4 regions of the Daquilactobacillus linshuiensis genome follow, and region 2 is predicted to be linked to each of the others. Evidence: predicted binding sites of a transcription regulator. Region 2 holds the regulator's gene; each other region holds the start of a gene.
What was found. Region 2 encodes Rex, which represses fermentation and respiration genes when NADH is low (regulators of the CRP and FNR family bind a similar motif). Its sites were predicted from a motif close to TTGTGAANTANTTCACAA; they were not measured.
Positions count from the first base shown of each region.

Region 1 (2,211 bases), 610 kb from region 2:
ATGACCGGCTAAGTTTTCTATATTTTTTGTAATAAATCCATCTCGTTCACCAAATGATAATACTTGTTGTAATGCTTCTGATACACCAGGGCCAAGCGGATATTCGTCTGTCTTGTGTTCTACATCACGTTCACTTTTGATATTAACTAAAGCTGTTAAATCTTTAATCATATCATCACGATATTTTTGTGCTTCTTTTTTCCAATCGATATTCATAATATTTCCTCCCAATTAAGTTAATAAAATCATATCATAGAGTATAAAAAAAAGTCGCCTATAAAGGCGACTTTTCTACGCGGTTTTTCTAAATATATGTTTTCTAACCCATGGAATTACCCAATAATCTAATCCAATTTTGCTAGCATTAAATCCAGCAACAATTAAAAAGATTTCAAAGAATAGGTATTCAGGGTTAACAGAAACAGTTCCTGAAAGAAGGTAAGTAAAGTTCATCATCATTGCGAAAAAGACTGCAGCTGTTGTTAGACAACCAAAAATAAGTCCTAAACCAATTAAAAACTCACCCCATGAAACCATGAACCCAAACATTTTAGAATGAGGCATGAAAACATTTTTTACTAAATCATTAAACCATGGATATGCTTGAGTTTTTTCTGGAGTCATAACGGGAGCTTTTATTGTTTCCATAAAGAAACCAGCAGGGTCAAATGCTGGATGGGAAGTGATCTTTTCCCAACCTGCAAGAGTCCATTCAATACCAAGCCAAACACGAATAATTGCTAGAATAACAGAAGCCACTTTATTCTCTCTTAAAAATTTATCCATGATGTTCTCCTTAATTGTGAAATATATTACAATGATATGATAGTGGTATAGAGCTTTGATGTCAACGAAAAGTATTTTTAAAAGATTAAATTTCAAAAAAATGATTATTTTTCAAATAAATCGCTATAATTAAATATTTTTGAAAAACTTTTAGCAGTTGAGCCTGAAATAGGAGATGTATTTAAATTAATATTTATTAAACGTTTATTTTGAGGAAGACTAAAGTATAAATGTTTTCCTTGGTTATCTTGAAAATTTATTAAAGTATTATTTGCAAGCACCCAGCCAAGTGTTGTCTTTAACCAATAGGAGTGACCATCTTTTTTAATACTTAATATTTTGTATTTTTTATTTATTAGTAATGCAGTTCCAGACGAAGACTGCGAATTTGGTTGTTTATAAATAATATGTGGCTGTTTAGGATTTTTAACTATGAAAGTAGAATTCATATATGCAAGGAGCTCTTCTAATTGACTTTCAGGTATAAAATCCTCTGAAGATACAAATTCATTTGAACTTAACTGAAAATAACTCTTATTATTAAAAGTAACTATATCTTGAACATTATAAGAATCTAAATATTTTGATTTTCCCGTGATATTGCTTTTAATATAAGGATTTTCGTATATAGGAATTTCATTTTTATTTATATAAACAAAATTTTCATTTGTATTTTTAAATTCAGCTTTATTTTTCAAATCACGATACTTAGCCCCAGTAGCTGAAAAATTAGTGACAACACCATCGATTGGCATATTAACTAGCCAATTCCATTGATTTTTGTTCTCATTCATTTCATCCCAGACGTAAACTTTTTGATTTAAACTATGTAGTTGATTAACTAAAGTTGGAGTTATTAAATCAGATGAAATATTAACGCCTGTACTATATTTAAATACATCAAAGTTAAGTCTTTGTAGTGAACCTGAAATAAAAATTCTTTGTGAGTTTGGGAAATAATTGGCCAATTTTTCAAGACTTTCTTCAGAAAAACTGTGAAACGCAACTCTGTTTTCCATATGATATTGGTTTATTACTTGATAAAGGATTTTTTCCATATCTTTAGGGTTGCCATGCTTAGTTTTTTTAGTCTCAATTAGAAATTTGGCCTTTGGATTGTTTTTATAATGCTCAAAAACTTCGTTTAAGCTGTGTATATGTTCTCCGTTTGCTACTGTAAGAGTTGATAAGGTATTATAATCATTATCAGAAACGATTAGTGGTTTTTTTGTGATTCGCTGTAAGTTTTTGTCGTGAGATACAATAAGGACGTTATCATTTGATAAATGAACGTCTAATTCTGCATAGTCAGCACCTTCATTAAATGCAGTATCAAAGCTTTGAAATGTTTCTTCTGGTGCTTTTATTGGATCACCACGGTGACCAATTACTACAAAAGCAGAATTAAAAATAAAAATAGTTACT
Region 1 is NZ_CM128255.1:883,701-885,911, reverse strand. Features, by position in the region: gene pepV (dipeptidase PepV) at 1-216, opposite strand, end outside; gene ACUV9F_RS04600 (DoxX family membrane protein) at 292-786, opposite strand; gene ACUV9F_RS04595 (glycerophosphodiester phosphodiesterase) at 891-2,211, opposite strand, start outside.
Region 1: the regulator Rex is predicted to act here: its motif matches at 801-818, upstream of ACUV9F_RS04600 (DoxX family membrane protein).

Region 2 (2,211 bases):
TTTACTCAACTCATTAGTTTCGTCCTCTAGTTTTATCACTGATTCCAATTTTTTTTCATCAGAATTAGTCAAAGATAGTTGAAGAATTAAATAGATTATTAAGGTTTCGTATTCATAATCCGTCAACTTATATCTATTCTGCTCAATAAAACTGTCGACCAACTTAAATATCTTCTTTGTTTCATTTTGTTTAATATACTTATTTAATATATATGGAAAAACCACATTTTCATGGTTACTAGACATTAATTTATTTCCCCAGAATTTATGTATAACATCTATTAAAAATGGATATTTAATCTTTTCTGGTAACACAACACTTAATGAACCACTATTATTTATCAAGGTGCCACCATTTTCGGAAATAAAATTTCTAACTTTTGTAAGATCTGATTCTATGGTCCTTCTGCTCACATATAATTGATCTGACAATTGTGCAATAGTTACTCTTGATTTTTTAAAAATCAAAGTCGCTATTATATACATTTGTCTATCCTCTGGAGTATCAGGAACTACCAAGTCTGAATCTTCTTTAAATATTTTTTCAAAGTTATCTAATTCACCTTCAAAAAATATTCCCTTTGTTCTACTTCGTCTTAAAGTAATATTTTGATCACTGACACGTTCAGATAATAAGTTAAGATATTTAGTTACCGTTGGTCTAGAAATATTGAATTGTGCAACTAAATCTGAGTAATGGACTTCTTTATTGTTCAAAATATACTGAGCCATTTGTAACTCAGTTTTTGATAATGACATTTTAACCCCCTTCCTTATGAAACCCCTTACAAGAATTATCATAGCATTATATATTTTTTGTGCGTGCAGATAAGTTAATTAACTATTAGTAAAATATTTGCGGAACAAAAAAACATCCCCAAAAAGGATGTTTATAAAAAGTATAGCATGTATATTTTTGTTAAGGAAAATACGTCCTTTGCTAACTATTGTTTTCGTTTTCCATATTGTCTAAGAAATAAATTAATGTTTGTAGTTCATTAGCCAAATCAACGTTGTGAACTCGTATATCATCTGGTACAGATATCCGAATTGGCGTAAAGTTTAATATTCCTTTTACTCCAGCTTCAACTAAATCGTTAGCTGTTTTTTGAGCAACATCAACAGGAACCGACAAAATAACTATATCTATTTGTTGGAGTCTTAATTGATTTTGTAACTCTTCCATTCTATAAACTGGTACACCACTTTGTACTGTATCAACAATTTCAGAATTAACATCAAATGCTGCTGCTATTCGTACATTATTTGTTTGTGAAAAATTATAGTTTAATAAAGCATGTCCTAAATTACCAACACCTATCAACGCAACATTAGTTCTTTTATCTTGATTGAGTAATTTTTTGAAAAAAGCTAATAAATCCTCAACATCATACCCATATCCGCGTTTACCCAATGCACCAAAATATGAAAAATCACGTCTAATCGTTGCACTATCAACCTTTGTAGCTTCGGCAAGCTCTGATGATGACACCTTATCTGTTCCAGCATCATTTAAATATTGAAAATAACGATAATAAAGAGGCAAACGTCTAACAGTCGCCTTTGGAATTTTTTGATCCATAACTTCCCCCATGCTGTTCATTTTTTCACGTACTTTTATACTTATAGTATCTAATACCCATCAAAATTACAATAATCATTGTATAACTTTGTGAATTTTTTTTAATTAGATGTTACTATATTATTATTACAAACTAGGAGACATATTTTGATTTTATTACAAGTTAACAAGGTAGCTCGTTTTTTTGGAGTAGATAAACTTTTTTCAAATATTACTTTTTCAATCCAAGAAAATTCAAGAATTGGATTAGTTGGACGTAACGGAGTCGGTAAATCAACTCTATTAAAAATTATCAATGGACAAAATCCTCCAGATGAAGGCGAAGTTAGTAAAAGAAAAAACTTAAGCATTGGATATCAACAGCAATCATCAGGTCTTAATTTGAATAATACTATTTATTCTGAAATGCTAACTGTCTTCAAAGATTTACAAGCTCAAGAAGTTGAATTACGTAACTTAGAATCTCAAATGGCAAATGGAGATCCAGAATTATTAAAACACTATGATCAACTACAAAATGACTTTAAAAATAATAATGGATATGGCTATGAAGCTGAAATAAGGTCTGTTTTAGCAGGATTTTCTTTTCCTGAAGACACACATAACAAAAAAATATCAACTCTATCAGG
Region 2 is NZ_CM128255.1:277,119-279,329, reverse strand. Features, by position in the region: gene ACUV9F_RS01495 (BglG family transcription antiterminator) at 1-759, opposite strand, end outside; gene ACUV9F_RS01490 (redox-sensing transcriptional repressor Rex) at 941-1,582, opposite strand; gene ACUV9F_RS01485 (ABC-F family ATP-binding cassette domain-containing protein) at 1,730-2,211, shown strand, end outside.

Region 3 (2,211 bases), 490 kb from region 2:
AAGAAGAATTCACCTCTTCTGAACTATTAGGAAGAGAATTGGTTAATAAACTAGTTCAAGTAAGTTCAGCTAAAGAAAATGAGAAAATAGTACTATTAATTAATGGCTTAGGAAATTTACCAATGATGGAGAGCTTTATATTTACTAATGATGTAAATAAGTTGCTGCAATTAAAGGGGATTAATCCAGTGCTGGTAAAAACAAGTAATTATTTGAGCTCATACAATATGGATGGAGTATCTATTACCGTATTAAAAATAAGAAATGATGAGTGGTTAGAGTATATTAATCAAAGTTGCGGTGGTTTTGGGTGGTACTAATCAAAATAATGATATTTATGTCTACCAGGTTTTTCTCGTAACAACATCCCATTAATAGTATCTTCAATAAATAATGTTAAGAACTTGGATTCATCTTCAACACTTCTACGGTGATGATTTGAAATCCAAGTTTTTAATTGTCCTACAAGAGAGTTAGCAAATAATTCAGTTGAGAATTCAATTTGGTTATCACTAAATTGAATTTTTTGCTTATCTGAAATTTCCAACATAATAACTTTCACTAGGTTTTGAATATGCTTTTCAATAAGCTTTTCGGAGAAATTACTTTGATTAGAATCATTTAAAATTTTTCGAAAAAAATTTCTATTTTTGAAAAAATAAATACACAAATAATTAACTATGTTATGCCACTTTTCATAGTCAAGATTATCTTCAATAATTTCCGTGATTTCATCGTTATAAAGCCACTCTATGGCATCATATTTATCAAGAAAAAAATCATAAAAAGTCTGTCTTCTCATATTTATACTTTTCATAATTTTTGTAACACTAACTTGATCAATATCTGTTTTGACAACCAAGTCTTTGCAGGCATTGGCTATTTTCTTTTTTGTTATATATGACATTTATCTCACCAATTATAGTTTATAAGAAAGCGCTTCATATTACAAAGAGAGTTTCTGGACAAAAATAGACTTTTGTCCGATGTAAGCGTTTTAATTAGTGATAATATTAACAATATAAAGAAAGGAAGGGAATAAATATGAAAGAAAATTTTGATTTCTTAATGCCAAGTGTCAATTTTTTTGGTTCAGGAGTAATTGAAAAAATTGGTGATCGTGCCAAAATGGTAAATATAAGTAAGGCACTAGTTATAACAGACTCATTTTTAGAAAAAATGGAAAATGGTCCCGTTGAGCAGACCATTAATTCATTGAAAGAATCAAATGTACAGTATGTTATCTATAATGGAGTAGAGCCCAACCCTAAAGTTAGAAACATTAAAGAAGCAAAAGAAATTTATTTAGAGAATAGCTGTGATGGAATTATCACTGTTGGAGGTGGCTCTGCACATGATACCGGTAAAGGTGCTGGTATCATTTTGACAAATGGTGATGACATCACTAAATTGGCTGGTATTGAAACACTGAAGAATGCTTTGCCCCCACTTATTGCGGTGAATACAACTGCAGGAACTGCATCAGAATTAACTAGACACTGTGTAATTACTAATGAACAAACACATCTTAAATTTGTAGTAGTGTCTTGGCGAAATGTTCCGCTTGTTTCGTTTAATGACCCCAAATTAATGCTTAATGTACCACCTAAATTAACTGCTGCAACTGGTATGGATACTTTTGTTCAAGCAATTGAACCATATGTTTCAACAAATAGAAACGATATAACAGATGGACAGTGTATTCAGGCAATTAAATTGGTTGAACAAAGTTTAAGACAAGCAGTTGCTAATGGTCAAAACTTAGAAGCACGAACAAAGATGGTAGAAGCAGAAATGTTGGGAGGAATGGCATTTAATAATGCTGATCTTGGCTATGTACATGCTATGGCACATCAACTTGGTGGTCAATATGATGCTCCACATGGGGTATGCTGTGCAATTTTATTACCTATTGTAGAAAGATTTAATATAATTGCTTGTCCAGATAGATTTGCAGATTTAGCAGTAGCAATGGGTGAAAATATTGATGGATTATCAACTCGTGATGCTGCAGATAAAGCTATTGAAGCAATGCAAAAGATGAATGATGATGTAGGAATACCTCGAAGTATAAAAGACATAGGAGCAGATCCTAAAGATTTTGAGATAATGGCAGAAAATGCATTGAAAGATGGAAATGCATTTTCAAATCCAAGAAAAGCTAGCAAAGAACAAATTGTTGAGTTATTCCAACAAGCTTATGACGCAAAA
Region 3 is NZ_CM128255.1:1,182,060-1,184,270, reverse strand. Features, by position in the region: gene ACUV9F_RS06465 (dihydroxyacetone kinase subunit DhaK) at 1-320, shown strand, start outside; gene dhaS (dihydroxyacetone kinase transcriptional activator DhaS) at 317-907, opposite strand; gene ACUV9F_RS06455 (iron-containing alcohol dehydrogenase) at 1,045-2,211, shown strand, end outside.
Region 3: the regulator Rex is predicted to act here: its motif matches at 1,003-1,020, upstream of ACUV9F_RS06455 (iron-containing alcohol dehydrogenase).

Region 4 (2,211 bases), 420 kb from region 2:
GTAAGGGATTTTTTTTCATTAAAGTTTCAGCAATGTCATTGGCTGTACTTTTATTAATTCCCTTTTCTATGTATATATTTTCTATTTCTTTTTTTACTTTCTCAGGATATTTTCTTAATCGTTCCTTTTCTTGAAAGACGACAACTTTTTCAGAGTCTGATTGGGAACTCACCGAAGCATACTCACCAGATGCCATAGATAATGCACATGCCAATAAATCAGCTAAACCTGCAATAAAAATTGTAAATTGATTAGAAGTAGCGGCCCCAACTGAAAAAAGAACTCCAACTACAGTTAAAATTCCGTCATTTGAACCAAGTACTCCTGCCCTTATAACATTTAATCTTTCCTCTAAAGTTTGACTATCTTTTTTGTTTTCCATAATAAAGAATTACCTTCCTATTAATCTTCCAATTGTATAAGTAACAATCATTGTAAAAATACCTGCAATAATATTTCTTAATGTAGCAGTTTTTTTGTTTGCTTGAGATAACATAGCCGATAAATATCCGGTTATGCCAAGTGCGATTAAAACAGCAATTATAGTAGCTAAAATTCTAATATTTTGAGGAAAAAGAGTAATTGACATCATTGGTAATAAAGATCCTAAAGGAAAAGCAATCATAGAAGTTATAGCAGCACCAACAGCTGAGACTTCATGATGAACTGAAAAACCATGACGTTCTCGAACGGTTGTTTCTAATGCATTTTTATCCATCATTTCTTTAGTAGCTTGTTGAGCGAGTTCTTCTGGAATACCTTGATTCATATATTTAGTTTTTACAAAATCAAACTCTTTTGAGTACTCATTAGCAAGAGCATACTCCTGTTCTTCTGTTGCTCTAACCTGTGCGTCATTTTGAGAATGGACAGAAACATATTCACCCATGGCCATTGAAACAGTTCCAGCTAAAGCTCCCGCAAATCCAGCTATAAAGATGGCAAATGTACTTGAGGTAGCCCCAGCTACTCCAATCACGATTCCAGAAACTGATAAAATACCATCATTTGCTCCCATTACAGCTGCACGGACCAAGTTATTTTTTTCTGATAATGTTAATTTCTTCATTTTTATCTCCAATTAAGAATCATTCTAAATTACAAATTAAGTATAGAATATTTTCTGAAAATAAACAACTCTTTATTAAAAAAATTATCAATTGAAATTATTTTCACAATATAAAAATAAAAACAAAACATTATTCTACCCTACTTACTAAAAAATGACGCAAAATGTAAATTCACAAAATACGCTTTCATTGCTAATGTATAAGTATTTTATGGTGTCAGCTAATTTGGTAAAAAAATCGAAAAATAGTCTTGATTTTTTTAAATACTAGTCTATAATCACAAGTGTATTAAGTTAAAAAAATCACAAAAGGAGATTTTTAGTATGAAAATCGGTGTAATTAAAGAACAAAAAGAAGGAGAAGGTCGCGTTGCCGCTACCCCTTCTAATGTAAAAGCAATGGTTGATGCTGGAAATGAAGTTCTAGTTGAAAAAAATGCCGGCGTTGGTGCGGGATTCCCCGATAGTGAATTTGAAGCTGCCGGTGGTAAAATTGTTTCTCATGAAGAAGCTTGGTCTTCACAACTTGCAATTAAAGTTAAAGAGCCTACATCAGCAGAATATAAATTCTTTGAAAAAGGTAAAATTGTCTGGGGATTCCAACATTTAGCTTCTTCAAAAGAAACTGTTGATGCTATGGCTGAAAAAGGAGTAACTGCTATTGGTGGTGAAACAATTGTTAAAGATGGAAAACTTGCCCTACTTGCTCCTATGTCAGCTATTGCTGGTAGAAGATCAGTAATTATGGGTGCCTATTATCTTGAAGGACAACATAAAGGTGAAGGTATTTTACTTCCAGGTATTGATGTTCCAGGAATTAACCCTGGTAATGTAGTGATCTTTGGTGGTGGAAATGCTGCTGTAAATGCTGCTCAAATGGCACTTGGACTTGGTTGTAGCGTAGTAATCATCGAGCTAAATGATGACAGAATAAAACAATTAGAAGAACAATTCAAAGGACAAAATGTCCGACTAGTAAAATCTACTGAAGAGAACTTAGCTAAAGAAATAAAAGATGCTGATTTATTTATTTCAACAATTTTAATTCCAGGTTCAAGACCTCCTAAGTTGGTTAAGGAATATATGGTTAAATCAATGAAAGAAGGAAGTGTAATTGTTGATATAGCAATTGACCAAGGTGG
Region 4 is NZ_CM128255.1:692,755-694,965, reverse strand. Features, by position in the region: gene ACUV9F_RS03655 (VIT1/CCC1 transporter family protein) at 1-382, opposite strand, end outside; gene ACUV9F_RS03650 (VIT1/CCC1 transporter family protein) at 392-1,069, opposite strand; gene ald (alanine dehydrogenase) at 1,394-2,211, shown strand, end outside.
Region 4: the regulator Rex is predicted to act here: its motif matches at 1,161-1,178, upstream of ald (alanine dehydrogenase).